2 regions of the Methylophaga sp. UBA3613 genome follow, and region 2 is predicted to be linked to the other one. Evidence: riboswitches for the same ligand, from Rfam matches in the RefSeq annotation. Region 2 holds a riboswitch; the other holds the start of a gene.
The links. Region 2 has a riboswitch for thiamine pyrophosphate ahead of thiC (phosphomethylpyrimidine synthase ThiC). Riboswitches for the same ligand answer to the same signal wherever they lie in the genome.
Positions count from the first base shown of each region.

Region 1 (8,010 bases), on a different contig from region 2:
ATATGAATGGTGAAGTGTTGCCTTGGTAAACTACCCATCGCTTTCACAACAGCAGCAAAAAGCCTTGCCGGACCTGCAAAAGCCGCCAAGTAGAATACCTGCCCAGTTTAGCGATAGTAGTCATCAACTCTGGTTTTGTGAAACCGTCGATGGACCGATGGTTTTGAAGCTGTGTGATCATGCCAATATCGAGCAGTCGGCTTTCTGGCAAAAAATGAATAGCCTGTTTGCCATCAATTTTCCGACATCATTGGGGAATATTGCAGAAGTTTATCAACGTATTTCCACTATTAGTCCTTTGGTCATCCCGTCACTGATTAATTCGATGGCAGCGGAATTCGTGCTGGCTCGTTGGTTACCTGGTGAAGATGTGGATCCATCTTCCGTAACAGCGTTGACGATTAAATCATTGGCTAACCATATCGGTTTGATGCATCAGCAGCAGCATCCACGATGGGGGAGTCTGCAACAGCCAGAATATACAGCAGAAGATTGGCCGCGGCGTCTGAAAATAACCTTGCAGCAACAATCTGATTCAATTGAACAAACTGTTTTACAACAGGCCTTGAAGCAGGCCGAACTACTATGTGAAAACACATTTGTGCCCATCATGCCCGATTTACGGTGGGATCAGTTTTTGATGCAGCAAGATAAGCTTTCTGCACTGGTTGATCTGGATGCGATTGTCTATGGTCCAAGAACGTTAGAATTTGTTTTGCTCGAATATTTGCTGGATCAATCACAGGCAGAACAGTTTGCTGCTGAATATCAGAATTATCAGGTCATCCCAGATCTGACGAATGTTCGGTTGCCTTATCGATTATTACTATTTTTGATGAATGTTTTAGGTGAGACAGATTTGAATTCCTGGCTCAACCATCCCGAACGGTTTAGTTAAGCCGTTCGAGTCTGGTGTTGGGCTGCTAATAACTTACGCCATTTGAAATACCCCGCCATAGCGAGAAACAGATAAATACTGAACATCACGATAGTGGCGTAAAAGCCGGTTAATGCATAAAGCACAATGGCTGAGCTGTTGATAACTTGCCAATATAACCAGTTTTCCAATACTTTACGTGCCATCAATAACGTATTCATCACCGAAAACACCATCACAAATGCATCCAGATAGGGATATTGAGTAGCATGAGCCGATAGGTAATAGCCAAACACTAAACTGAGAAATCCACCAGTGGCAATAAAGATCAGATGATATTGCCATGGCCAGCTGTGAATATTCAGTTCTGCGGTCTGATTTTCATGACGATGCCAGAGAATAAAGCCATAGATCGCCATACCAATGTAATACAGGTTTAGCAGGGCCTGCATTGGCAACTGGTTTTCCCAAAACAGGATGGTGTAAATAATGGTACTGATAAACGCTAATGGCCAGCACCATTGTGATTCTCGGGCAGCAAACAGGATATAGCCAATTCCCAGCAGAGCGGCAAATACTTCCCAGCCACTCATTGACGCCAGCCCAGCTAGCGTAATATTCCACCAGCCTGATTCAGACATTAGTCTTTGACTTGATGACGATCGTTACCGATCAGTTTTAATACAAAAACGCTATGCGGCATCTGGGCAAACACCGCTTCAATTTCACTGTCCATCGCATCCATCACATCACGATACTCGCCAAAAATCTGCGTGCTCAATGTATTACGGTGCACGATCAATTTTGGATTGTTTTCCAACTTGGCAATAAACGCCAGAATTGGTTTAACAAATTGCTCTGTCAGCGGATAAAGGCTGATATCTACAGAAATTCGCATGATAGTTTCCTTAAGAAAGGAGGGGCACTAAAGCACCTCAGTTAAATTAGTAGTCGTAAGATACAGTCATACCGAAAGTACGGGGATCAGCATATTGGGTATAAACTCGATCTTCATAGCCAGCTGATGGATCGATACCAAAGAAAAAGCCGCGAGTGTAATAGTCTTTATCAAACAGATTGCGACCCCACAGGGTAAATGTCCAGTTTTGCTGCTGGTACTGCAAACTTGCATTGGTAATGGCGTAAGAACTGGATTTCGCATTATGGCTGTTGGAGTAATAGAACTCATCCTTGCCCTCAACATTGGCGCGAAGATTCCATTGTGGGGTCAGATAGACTTCACTGCCAATACTAAATGTGTAGGCAGGAGCATGAGCTTGCCTCCTGCCCTGAATATTTAATCCAGACTCATCCAGTTCAGGGTTGTCATATTCGTCAAATGTCGCATGCAACAGACCTACTGCCGCAAAGGTTCTTAAGCGTTCATTGATCAACCAATCAACACTTGCTTCAATCCCCATATTGCGGCCTTTCGCTGCATTATCCTGATAATCAATAAAACGGGTACCACCACTGTCGCGTGGCACACCTACAGAGGTTTTTACCTGGGCATCTTTTCGCAAACCATAAAATGCCGTGATATCGGTCACCAAGCTTCCATTCAGCCATAGTGATTTCATACCGGCTTCAAGGTTCCATAAATATTCATTATTGAATTTGCGTAAGCCTGGCGCCAGATCTGCTTCCGTGTTAACCCCCCCAGCTTTGTAGCCACGGGATAATGATGTGTATAAAAGGTGTTGTGGACGGAACTGATAATTCAAACCGACTTTCCCCCCGAATAACACATCGCTGTCATCCAGATCCAATCCTTGCGAATCGTCATAATCAGCGTCCCAATGTTCAGCACGTAAGCCAGTTATCAGGGTCAGTTTTTCCGTTAAAGCGGTATCTAATTGCCCAAAAATGGCACTGTTAGATGTTTCATAAGTGTTATTTAGAGGGTAGACATCAGGTGTATCGTTATCGAAGTATTTGCGCTTGAGATCTTGGCGTTGATCGGCCAGATAAATACCTACTGACCAATCAGTTGTATCAGCAAAAATACGACCCTCTTCATTGGAAAGGGCTCTGAATTCTATAGAGTAGTTTTCCCGTTCGCGTTTGTACTGATCAAAACCACTGTAAGGAAATAAACTGGGATCAAACTGACCTTTATACGACCAGTCATCATCATAGCTATATTCCAAATCAGATTTGGAATAGGTCAAAGTAGATTGTAATTGCACTTTACTGCTTGCTCGCCAGTCGGATTTGAGTGCAAATGCATTGGTATGCTGTTTGTCATTGCCAGGCTCATCTGAAAGACTGTTACGGCTGTTATCAAGTGTGAATGCGTCGTAACCATTGTCGATATTTAAATGCAGCAAATTCAGATCAATGGTCAGGTCATTATTGACCAGCCATTTCAAATGTCCGCGGGCAGTCATTTCATCCTGATTTTGCGTATTGTCACGACCTAGAAAATCATTATCCATGTAGCCATCTGAACGATGGGTATGCACAGCTATTCGCCCCAGTAAAGTGTCTTTAATTAATGGACCGCCTACTGCTACACCGACACTTCGGGTATCGTAATTGCCTACGGTTGACTGAAAATTCATATCCAGATCATTGGTGGCCTGTTTGCTTTGCATATTGATAACACCGGCTAATGCATTGGCTCCATACAACGTACCCTGAGGTCCACGTAATACTTCTACTTTCTCAATATCAAATAGTGTGGCTGCGCCGCCACTGCGACTAAAATCGATACCATCAATATAAAGTCCTACCGATGGGTTTAGGGGAGCAAGAAACTCACTGCGTTCACCAATACCACGGATCTGAAAAAACTGACCACGGGAAGCGCCGCTGGAAAGATTTACATTGGGTGCAAGATTGAGAACATCTTCAATGTGCTGGGCACCACGTGATTCAATGATTTCCTCATCGAATGTTGTCAGACTGACGGGAATATCCTGGGCTTCTGCAGGACGAAAATCTGCACTGACCAGCATGGACGGTAAATCAGTGCTATCGGTCTCGGTTTGTGCAACTGCGCCGGGAGAAAATAAAGCGCTGGTGACTGCGATGGAAAGCAGGGTGAGTTTCATGACTATCCTTTTTAAATTCTTAAAAAGAACAGGGGATCACGCCATTTGCATTGATCTAGCAAGAAGGGTTTGCCGCCTGTCCCTACGCCAGTATTACCTGGATCAGGTTCATCGGGTCTTCACCAACTGGTGAATCTCAGGCCTTTCGACCACCCCGAGGCTTGTATTAGCAAGTAGGTGAAATATACAGAAAAAAGTGTTGTTTTCCCATCTTTGATTGTTCAGAGGATATAAAAAAAGGCGTCCGAAGACGCCTTAAAGTTCAAGTCAATACTGACTTAATTTTCAATTTTGGCTTTTAAAGTGTCGAGGCCTGAACGGAAAATACCTTCAATAGCATTGGTAGCCGTTTCGTCATTTAACTCTTTAGGCTCATGATGGTTGCCGGTATAGCCACGGAAAAATTTGGCCAACCAGGTGACTTTGGTTTGGTCGCCTTCAGCTTCTACAGTTAACCAGGCTTTATACTTACTGACAGGCACTGCAGGGATATCATGCATTTCGCCTTCAATTTCAACCTGTCCAACAGAACTCATTTCATCAATCTGATACATAAAACTCATTGATTCTTCGTCAAACTTTTTCAACGTTTCAGTGATGGTTGAATCATTTTTAAGGGTTAAAACGCGCGTCGCGCCAGGTTCATTCCCACCTTCTGCTTTAGTAGAAATGATGGCTGGGTGCCATTTATGCAGGCTGTCGAAATCTTTAACCATGTTCCACACAGTTTCAGCATCAGCATTAATCAACACTGTTTCTTCGACTTGCAGACGTGAAGCGCCATGAGAAAATACCAGCGCAGGTAACAGGAAGAAGCCTGTAACCAGGACTTTTAATACAGCTTTCATTATATTTCCTTCTTATATTTCATTTGTAATGCCAAAATTTAGCCCGATTAAACTACCATTACCTTCCGAAATGCTAAAGGGAAAAATTCACAATGCGATCGCGTTCTGAATAGTTGAGCGTTGAAGATGGGGAGCAAAAAACTCAATAAAAGCATAACTGTAACCGCGAAGATAACTGCCTTTACGAATTCCCATATGGGTCGTACTTGGTTTAAATAAACCACTGGCATCCAATGCTTGTAAAGGAGCATCTTTTGCTGGATCAAATGCCATGCTGGCTATAATGCCAATACCAAGCCCCAATTCTACGTAGGTTTTAATTACATCCGCATCAGTGGCGGTAAAAATAACGTTAGGCTTAAGACCACGTTCAATAAAAGACTGATCCTGTTGCGCGCGACCGGTAAAGCCCATTACGTATGTCAGTATTGGATATTGTGAAATAGCCTCAAGAGTGAGTTTTTTTTCATTCAAAAGCGGATGCCCCGGTGGCGTTATCACTGTACGATTCCATTCGTAGCAGGGCAAAATCGCCAGATTATCAAATTTTGATAAGCCCTCGGTTGCTATCGCTAAGTCCACTTTACCGGTGGCCGCCATTTCAGCGACTTCAGGTGGGGTACCTTGCACCATATTTAAGTGCACATCGGGATATTGTTCTGAAAAGGCCTTGATAGCTTTTGGCAGAGCATAACGTGCCTGAGTGTGTGTGGTGCCGATTGAAAGTGTGCCTTTTTTCTCATGACGACTGTCAGCCGCCTGTTCACGTAAATTGTCTACTTCCTGTAACACCCGCTCAGCCATGGCAATAACGGATTCTCCCAGCGGTGTGATAGCCGATAAACGTTTCCCATGTCGTTCGAAGATTAGCAGCCCCAGCTCATCTTCCAGTAACTGAATCTGGTTACTTACACCTGGCTGAGAAGCATGCAGTGCCTGAGCCGCTGCAGAGATACTGAGGCCACGACGAGCCACTTCGCGAACATATTTCAATTGTTGCAACTTCATCCACTATATCCGTAATTATTATTAGTAAGAGTAAATATATAAGTTTTTAGTGATAAAAGACCAGTTATGGTGCGTTACGTTTTACATTTCAATGATTGGAACACCTTGCTGAGGAAGCTGGAAAGGCACAGTTGTTTGATACTGTTCGCTTTCAGCCATAGATTCACCTTCCCGGGTTAAAATATGTTGCATCTCAGACTGTGCCAGGTATTCACATTTATCTTGAAAACACACTTTTATGGCCAAAGTGAGTGGATCTGCATTTTCTATAACCTCATTATCAGAGGTTTCCGGCGCTTGAATCGAAGCCGGTGGAAAAATAATCTGTGCAGGCTCAAACACCCGGTTTGAATCGGCAGGATTAATAAAAAAAGATGTTATCAATGCAGAACATGCTGCTGTTATAACTAACAAGATTCTATAAGTTGTCATCTTCAGCCTCTCATCCCAGAGTGGAGTTGGAGTTAGAGCTTCGTCTATACACCGTGAAAGAAATGTGAACAATTAGCAGTGTCAGTCAATTTAGGTTAAGGCTATGTTAAAGATTGGCTCTCAGTTCAAATGGCAAGGATTTCTTTATATTCTCATAAGTTATATAGATAGAAAATAATATTCATTGATTGAATATTGCCAACTGGTAAACTTGCTGCCAACAAAGCAGGGTAAAGGTCAATTTATTAATGGAATGGGGTTATTTGCTGGCAGGCCTGGGCGTAGGCATTATGGTCGGGATGACAGGCGTTGGTGGCGGATCGTTGATGACCCCAATTCTGATTTTTGGGTTTGGTATCCAACCTGCAATCGCTGTAGGGACAGATTTATTGTTTGCGGCAGTAACTAAAGCAGGTGGTATTTGGGCTTATTGGCGTCATGGCGTGGTGCATTGGCGTGTGGTCTGGCGGCTTGCTGCAGGGAGTCTACCAGCCACCTTGCTGACTTTATGGTTTCTCAGTGCAACCGGTGTTCATGAAGGTAAGCACAATGATCTGATAACGGTTGCTCTGGGCATCGCTTTAATTTTAACGTCTAGTGCATTACTGCTGAAAAACTGGCTGGCCGGGATAATGAAAGCACGTCAGGGGCATCCTTTAGTGAATTATCTATATCGTTTACGACAGGATGAAGCCTTGAAGGCGCCGGCAACAGTAATTATCGGTGCTTTGTTAGGGGTGATGGTGACATTATCTTCGGTAGGGGCCGGCGCATTGGGAGCGGTTGTTTTATTATTTCTTTATCCGAAGATGCGTGGTGTAGAAATTGTGGCAACCGATATCGCACATGCTGTTCCTTTAACGGCAGTGGCCGGATTAGGCCATTCTGCAGTGGGCACGGTAGATTGGTCATTATTATCTTATTTGCTGATGGGATCGTTACCAGGCATTTATATTGGCTCACATCTGGGGGTGAGAATCTCAGATAAGATTTTACGGCCGTTGCTGGCAATCATTTTGTTAATGGTTGGGATCAAATGTTTGCTTTAACAAACTAAACGAATGAAAAAGTAATTCAAAATGACAGAAATTAATGAAAAGCTTCAACTGAAAATTGATGCTGTAAAACAGTTGCTGGAGCAGATTGAGGCTGATTATAGCCCTGCAGTCTTGGCGACCAGTTATGGCGCTGAAGATATGGTGTTAATGGATTTGATTGCCAAATTTGCACCGCAAATCGGCATCTTCACTTTGGATACAGGTCGACTGCCCAAAGAAACCTATGATTTAATGCAGCAGGCTAAAAAGCACTATCAGCTTGAGGTTGAGGTTTATTATCCCGATACCCTGAGTATTGAACAGTTTGTGACACATAATGGACCAAACGCATTTTATGACAGTGTCGACCTGCGAAAACAATGCTGTGGAATACGCAAAGTTGCACCGTTAAATCGTGCTTTGGCTGGTAAAAAGGCCTGGCTGACGGGAATGCGCCGCTCACAGTCGATTACTCGAAATGAGTTACCGGTATCTGAATGGGATGCAGACCATGAGTTACAGAAATTCAGTCCACTGACGGACTGGTCAAATGGCGAAGTATGGAAATATATCCGCGCTTTTGATGTTCCATTTAATGAATTACATAATCAGGGTTATGCCAGTATTGGCTGTGCGCCATGTACCAGAGCGATTACCCCAGGCGAAGATATCCGGGCTGGTCGCTGGTGGTGGGAAAATCCTGAAACCAAAGAATGTGGCTTACACGTAAAGGCTAAGTAACAGAGAAAAAT
Region 1 covers NZ_DFLS01000003.1:16,344-24,353, forward strand. The annotation lists gene B3S93_RS01560 (SDR family oxidoreductase) at 1-29, shown strand, start outside; gene B3S93_RS01565 (phosphotransferase) at 23-898, shown strand; gene pnuC (nicotinamide riboside transporter PnuC) at 895-1,518, opposite strand; gene B3S93_RS01575 (YkoF family thiamine/hydroxymethylpyrimidine-binding protein) at 1,518-1,775, opposite strand; gene B3S93_RS01580 (TonB-dependent receptor) at 1,822-3,933, opposite strand; TPP riboswitch at 3,995-4,100, opposite strand; gene B3S93_RS01585 (SRPBCC family protein) at 4,212-4,781, opposite strand; gene cysB (HTH-type transcriptional regulator CysB) at 4,869-5,789, opposite strand; gene B3S93_RS01595 (hypothetical protein) at 5,871-6,221, opposite strand; gene B3S93_RS01600 (sulfite exporter TauE/SafE family protein) at 6,470-7,270, shown strand; gene B3S93_RS01605 (phosphoadenylyl-sulfate reductase) at 7,301-7,999, shown strand.
Region 1: linked by a shared signal. The riboswitch ahead of B3S93_RS01580 (TonB-dependent receptor) and the one ahead of thiC (phosphomethylpyrimidine synthase ThiC) in region 2 are both predicted to bind thiamine pyrophosphate.

Region 2 (8,010 bases):
ACCGAGCTGTCAGATAAACGCGCGCAAGTGGTGAAAACCTTTCTGATTGAACAGGCTGAAATCGACGAAGGTATTATCGAAACGCATTCCTATCGTGATAACAAGCCTGTTGCGAGTAATAAAACACCTGAAGGTCGTGCCCAAAACCGCCGCACGGAATTACGTTTAATTCGCTGAATGACGCCATAACGTCAGTAAATCATGGGTGACTTTTTGATAATCAGTTGCTTTGGTAATCGCCGAAATCATTGCCACTGACCCCACCCCGGTTTTATGTAACGCCGTTGCACGCGGCAGATCAATCCCGCCAATGGCAACCAGTGGCGTATGCCCATCTAATAAGCGTATCCATTCTGCTAACCGATCAAACCCTTGGGGTTGCCATGGCATTTGTTTGCTGTCAGTTTCAAATATCGGTCCCAAGGCAATATAACTGGGGTTTACCGCTAAGGCTCTGGCCAGTTCCCAATACGAATGGGTTGAAATCCCTAATCGCAATCCGGACTGCTCGATTTCCAGCAAATCAGCATCATGTAAATCTTCCTGTCCCAAATGCACACCGTAAGCACCGTTATCAATCGCCATACGCCAGTGATCATTCACAAAAAACTGAATATCACTATGTTGATGAGAGATATCCACCGCACTGGCAATCTCAGCATTCAGAAAAGCTTTATCCGTTTGTTTCAACCGCAATTGAATGGTTTTGATGCCAATGGTTAATAAACGATTGACCCAATCCGCACTATCCACCACTGGGTAGATTCCCAATCGTTCCGGACATTCGGGAAAACTAAAACTTTTTCCAATCAGATCCGGGGTATAACTCAATCGTGGAATATCTCGAAGTTCAAACGGTTGCTGTTGATGAGAAAACAGCTGATACGGCCCCAATGTCTGCGATTCCCGAATCCCGCGGTTGATATAACTACGCGATAAAATCACCGCATCACGGATATCTTCGCCTTGTGCCAGATAACACGCCAGACTGGATGCCAGCACACAACCGGTTCCGCGAACATTTTTATTCAACCGTGGTTGATAGCAATAGAAATGGCCAAACGCATTGGCAAAATAATCCGAGACAAAACTTTGATCGCCATGCCCGCCTTTCACCAGACACGCTGACAATCCTTCTTCAATTAAATGGCGGACCTGCTTCTCCACCGAGCCGGTGACATTCTCAGAGAGATACTCTATCTCAGGTAAATTAGGTGTCAGCAAGGTAATTTTTGGTAATACTGATTTACGCACAAACTCCAATACTTCCGGCGTAGCCTGCTTTCCCCCACTCGTAGCCGCCATCACCGGATCCATCACTATTGGCACATCATGACGTTTAAGAATACGTTCAATCGCCTCGGCTATCTCCAAATCAGGTATCAAACCAATTTTGATAGCAGCAATGTCAAAATCAACAATACAGCTTTCGTATTGTTTGAGAAATTTCTCAGCCGTTAGTGGATTTAATGCACGCATACCGCTTTGTGTCTGTTCAGTTACACAGGTAATTAACGGAACAGGATGAAAGCCATGATGGCTCACGGTTTGAATATCTGCTGTCAGACCAGCACAACCTTGAGGATCCATGCCACCTATTAATAAAATAGCTTTTTGTGAATGATCAGCCATGTTGCTGCCAGATTGGTTGGTCTAACGTCGGTGTACTGGGCTTGGCGGAATCACGTTTTGGCATAATGCCCGCTTCAAATGCCAGTCGTCCTGCATTGATGGATTGTTTAAACGCTTCGGCCATAAGTGCCGGTTCAAGTGCTTCGGCCACGGCGGTATTCAACAGAATGCCGTCATAACCCAGTTCCATAGCCTGCACTGCATCAGAAGGTTTGCCGATGCCCGCATCGACCAGTAACGTTATTTCCGGTAAGCGTTCTCGCAATGTTCTCAATGCATAAGGATTGAGTAATCCTTGTCCAGTACCGATTGGTGCCCCCCAGGGCATTAAAACTTCACATCCGGCATCAGCCAGTTTCTGGCACAGCACCAAATCATCAGTACAGTAGGGAAACACTTTAAAACCATCAGCAATCAGGGTTTTGGTCGCTTCCAATAAAGCAAACGGATCCGGTTGCAAGTTAAAACTGTCGCCTAAGACTTCGAGTTTGATCCAGTCAGTTTCAAATAACTCACGAGCCATATGGGCTGTTTTAATTGCCTCGGCTGCACTGTAACAACCCGCGGTATTAGGTAATAAATGACAGCCCAGCGCTTCAATCATGTTCCAGAATTGCTGACCACTATTGGCCTGCCCGGCACTTTGCCGACGCAATGACACAGTAATCACCTGAGCACCTGAAGCCTTGATGGCATCACACATAACCTGCGGTGAAGGATAAAGCGCCGTGCCGATAAATAAACGACTACTAAGGGTTTGGCCGTAAACGGTCCAGTCAGATGCTTGCATGTCAGCCTCCACTGATCGGCGATAGCACATCAATGCGATCGCCTGCTGATAATTGATAGGTTGGATGTGCTGATTTGGCGATAATATTGTCGTTAATCACCACCACAAACCGGCCTTCTATCCAGCCATGCTCAGCCAGAAACGCCTGCAAATTAAAGCTTGTGGTTTCTATGGGCTGTTCATTCAAAATAAGTGAAATGGGTTGAATCGACTCAGCTTGCATAACGCACTCCCGAATCTGTGTGTTCTGATAATGTTGTCAGTAATTGATCGACCATTACCGGCCCCAGCAAATAACCATGCCGATACAGGCCATTGATTTGATAACCCCACTCCTGCTGGCGAATCATGGGTAAATGATCAGGTAATGCCGGACGGCAATGCGCCCGCATTTCCAACACTCGGGCTTCGGCAAAACCTTTATGAATGCTGTAAAGCGCCGATAACAATTCCATAGCACTACGTACACTCACTGGTGACCGATCTTCGGATTCAATTACCGTCGCCCCAATAACATATTGCTGATCCGGTCTGGGGGCCAGATACAGCGGATAACGTGGATGCATTAAGCGTACGCACTGTTGCAGATTCACTTCCGGCGCATGAACACGCAGTACTTCACCACGAACCCCACGCAAGTCTTTCAAATCAACTTTGCTGCCATTACCCCGGCAATCAATCACCGAGGTAAAATTATCCAGCGAATGACCGAGCGTTTGCTGGCACAACTGTTCCAATGTGGCGTTAGTTAACGTTTCAATCGGGTCAATTATTTGCCAGTTGGCATGTTCGGTTAGAAACTCACCAACCTGCTGATAAAACTGGCGATTATCCAGACAACTCTCTTGCGGGAAATACAACGCCGACCGAAAATTTTCGGCCAGTTCAGGAGACAGGTTTTGTAACTGCTGAGCGTCAATCTGCTGATAATCAGTTGCATCCAGAATATGTATTGCACGACGTTGATAACGTGCCAGTTCAGCCTTATCCCCTTCGTGCGCGACGACCAACGTGCCGCTCTGCGGATTAAATATTGGCTGTTCAAACTCAGCCAGCCATTTATCCCACAACGCCTTACTTTGAATACCCAGATCACGAATCGACCGATCTGCCGTCACCGCTTCGGTAAACGGCGCGATCATTGAAGCCGCAATAAAACCGGCACTGTCGGTACCAGCTTTATCGTCTGATGACAGAATCGTCACGGCATGACCGGCCTGAATCAGGCGCCAGCTTGTCAGGCGTCCAATCAGACCGCTACCGATAATCAGATAATGCTTCATAGCGATCGAGATCCGGTCCAATCAAACCTGATGATAGATTTTGCTGCCACCGGCCTTAAACTCTTCCGACTTCTCGGCAAAGGCTTCTTTCACATCATGTGAAATCTTCATTGAGCAGAATTTCGGCCCGCACATTGAACAGAAATGCGCCACTTTGGCACTCGGTTTTGGCAGGGTTTCATCATGGAAAGCCCGAGCAGTATCCGGGTCTAAACCAAGGTTAAATTGATCTTCCCAACGGAATTCAAAACGTGCTTTGGAAATCGCATCATCACGTTCATGTGCACCCGGATGACCTTTCGCCAAATCGGCGGCATGGGCAGCAATTTTGTAAGTGATAATGCCAACTTTAACGTCATCTTTATTCGGCAAGCCCAGATGTTCTTTAGGTGTTACGTAACACAGCATTGCCGTACCAAACCAGCCAATCATCGCCGCACCAATACCCGAGGTAATATGGTCATAACCCGGTGCAATATCGGTAACCAATGGCCCTAAGGTATAGAAAGGCGCTTCGTGGCAGACTTCCAATTGCAGATCCATGTTTTCCTTGATCTTGTGCATCGGCACATGACCCGGTCCTTCAATCATCACCTGCACATCATGCTTCCAGGCAATATGGGTTAATTCACCCAAGGTTCGCAGTTCGGCAAACTGGGCCTCATCGTTGGCATCCGCTTGTGAACCTGGACGTAAACCATCACCCAGCGAGAACGACACATCATAGGCTTTCATGATTTCGCAGATATCTTCAAAGTGCGTGTACAAAAAGCTTTCTTCATGATGTGCCAGACACCATGCCGCCATAATCGAACCACCACGGGAGACAATGCCTGTGGTGCGATTTACGGTGAGTGGAATATGCGCCAGACGTATACCGGCATGAATCGTAAAATAACTGACGCCCTGCTCGGCCTGTTCAATCAACGTATCGCGAAATACTTCCCATGTCAGATCTTCGGCAATGCCATTTACTTTTTCCAATGCCTGATACAACGGCACGGTACCGATTGGCACCGGTGAATTACGGATAATCCATTCACGGGTCTGGTGAATATGTTTACCAGTCGACAAATCCATTACCGTGTCGCCGCCCCAACGGGTGCTCCAGACCATTTTTTCCACTTCTTCTTCAATCGAAGACGTGGTGGCAGAGTTACCGATATTGGCGTTGATTTTGACCAGAAAGTTACGACCGATAATCATCGGCTCAGCTTCAGGGTGATTGATATTGGCTGGAATAATCGCCCGACCTTCGGCGACTTCCTTACGGACAAATTCCGGGGTGATGTGATTGGGTTTATCAGCTGGTAATTCGCCTTTGGCCTGCAACGCTGCTCGACCCATGCTTTCACGAATGGCGATATATTCCATTTCCGGGGTAATCAATCCCTGACGCGCATAGTGCATCTGGCTGACGTTTTTGCCGGGTTTGGCTTTGCGTGGCAGACGACGATTGGTGAACAGTGGAATATCAAATTCCAGACCATCCTGATCACGGGTAAAGTTGGAACTGAATGCGGGTAATACTTCGGTATCGTCGCGTTCCTCAATCCATTGCTGACGAATCGGCGTTAAGCCTTTTTCCAGATCGATTGTTTCAGTGGGATCGGTGTAAATACCAGAGGTGTCGTAAACCATCACCGGCGCATTCGGCTCACCCGGCAGACTGGGATCACGGTTCGGTGTATCAGTCAGAGAAATTTGACGAAATGGCACCCGGAGATCATCACGACTGCCGGTAATATAGATTTTTTCAGAACCCGGTAATGGCTGAGTAGTAATGCCACTACGGTCTTTAATATCAATGACTTTTGGATTGGCTGCTGACATCTGATTTCCCCTTTTTGAATAAAAAAGTCGGGGAAATGAAGACGTTGCGCTTTCGCGAACAAGGTGATGGAGATACACGGCGGCTACAGTCAGACAATCAGACGTACCGGCATTCCGGCTTGTTTCCTACGGAGGTTCTAGCCTCTTCAGGTTCAACGGGTTTCATCTCAGCCCTTTCTGATAATTCAGAGGGGGCACCCCGACAAGTGGAAATCATCCTAAACTAAAAATGATTTTTTACACAAGCATCATCTGGCACAATGGGTCACATCAAACGGCATGAAATCAGGCAACATCGGCCATGGCAGATAACAAAAATAAAAATGATGACGACGAGTTTTCCTTGTTTCGTAATGAAATGAGCGACGCCGAGCCCATCAAACACGACCGCCTGGTGCATCGAAAACCACCACCTCCGCCAACGGTCAGAAAACCCTCCGCAGCCGAACTCCCCCATGACACCAGCGAGTTTTCCAGTCTTTTCGCCCCCGAAACCGTGGGTAACGAAGAATATCTGGAATACCGAGGTGACGGCATTCAAAACCGCCAATTCGCCAAACTCAAAAGTGGCAGAGTACATCTGGAAGCCGAACTCGATTTACACGGCCTCACCCTCGCCAAAGCTGAACCCACCCTCTCCCATTTTCTCGAACAATGCCAAGAGCAGAAGATTCGCTGCGTGCGAATCATTCACGGCAAAGGCTGGGGTTCACGCGATAACAAACCGGTATTAAAAAGCAAACTCAATCACTGGCTTAGACAAAGTGATGCCGTACTGGCATTTTGCAGTGCAACGATAGAGGATGGTGGGACTGGGGCTTTGTATGTTTTGTTGAAGAGGCAGTTTGAAAAATAAATAAATTTTAATTTATGCTTAATATAGTCAACTAGTTAAAAACTTTAACTTTTTATCAACTGTTTCAAATTTTGATGAATTTAATTCAAAAAAAGCTTGTTTTGAACTCGTGAACATTTTAATTGCATTATCAATATCTTCTGTCAATAAATATAAATCACCTAAGTTTGAATATTGATTCCCTAAATTTTCTTTGTCTCCAACTGATAAAGCTAAATCGATTGATTTCTTATAAAATTCTTCAGCAATAACTAATTCATTTTTTTTAAGATGGAGTCCTGCCAAATTTCCATAATTCACTGCTAAATTTTGTCTATGTCCAATTAATGAGTTTATTTCCATAGACATATGATGAAATTCCATTGCTTTATTAATTTCCTCACGTTTTTCACTTAAAACTGCTAAATTGCTATATTGAGCAGCAACACCAGATTGACTATTAACTTCTCGGTGTAAAGTTAGTGCTAAAAGAGCTAATTCCTCTGCTTCATCAATTAAACCCATATCTTTATTAAGAAGACTAAGATTTCCATAATTTGAAGCCAGAGTTTCTATAAAACCAAATTTTTCATTTATTTCTATTGCTTTCGTGAAATAAAACTTTGATTTTTTAAAGTCCCGCATTTTTCGGTATATGTTTGCTAAGCTTGAGTACTGAATTGCCTCTCCTTGTATGGATCCCAATTGAGAATTGATTATTGCCGCCTCTTCATACATAGCTATGGCTTTTAGGTATTCACCTTTGATTTTGTACACGTGGCCGTGATTACTTTTAACTTTAGCTATTCCTTCCTGAGAATTAATTTCTTTAAAAACTTTCTCAGCCTTAAGGTACATTTTATCTGCCATATCAAGCTGTCCAAGCTCAGAGTAAACATCCCCCAAATTTAAATAATCAGCACCAATGAACCTCTGTTGATTCAGAGATTTGTGTATATCCAAAGCCTTAAAAAAAAACCTTTCAGATAGCTTATATTTTGATTGAATCTGGTTCACGACACCTAAATTCCCAAATTGCTGTGCTAAACCTGGTAAAAAATTTTCCGTTTCATAAATAGATAAAGCATGTTGAAAACATTTTTGAGCTTCGTCAGTTTTTCCTCTGTTCAGTAAAATAATTCCTTTATTTCCAGTTACGGCAGCTCCCTCAATAGTATTTTTGTTATCTACTAGTAAATCATCCCATTTTTGGAGTACCGCATCGGCAGCGTCTAAATCACCAGTTCTTTGATAGAACAAAAAGCTTAGGTTAAGAATTTTTAAATTTTTAGATTCTAGACTAACAATCGAAAACATTTGTCTCGCATATTCTATTTTTCCCTCAAACGATAAAGCAGCTGCAAATTCTGCCATCTTAAGATCTCTAAGCTCTAACTGTAATAATGCTTGATCTTTTTCCATAGACGCATTTTGTACTTCAAGCTGAACTTCCTTTTTTTGAGCTTCAATTTCTTTTACTACATCAAGAGGTAAGATAATCGGATGAAGACCTTGTTTAAGAGATGTAAGGTCTCCTTTAACATAGGCACGAAGATGACGACCTATTAAAGTCTTAAATTGTTGTACATCTTTGAATGCTTTATAAAAGTCGACACCAGATTCTTCTAATTTTTTTC
Region 2 covers NZ_DFLS01000006.1:261,386-269,395, forward strand. The annotation lists gene B3S93_RS07490 (OmpA family protein) at 1-177, shown strand, start outside; gene thiE (thiamine phosphate synthase) at 166-1,632, opposite strand; gene B3S93_RS07500 (thiazole synthase) at 1,625-2,422, opposite strand; gene thiS (sulfur carrier protein ThiS) at 2,424-2,645, opposite strand; gene B3S93_RS07510 (NAD(P)/FAD-dependent oxidoreductase) at 2,635-3,705, opposite strand; gene thiC (phosphomethylpyrimidine synthase ThiC) at 3,727-5,538, opposite strand; TPP riboswitch at 5,645-5,750, opposite strand; gene B3S93_RS07520 (Smr/MutS family protein) at 5,840-6,394, shown strand; gene B3S93_RS07525 (tetratricopeptide repeat protein) at 6,422-8,010, opposite strand, start outside.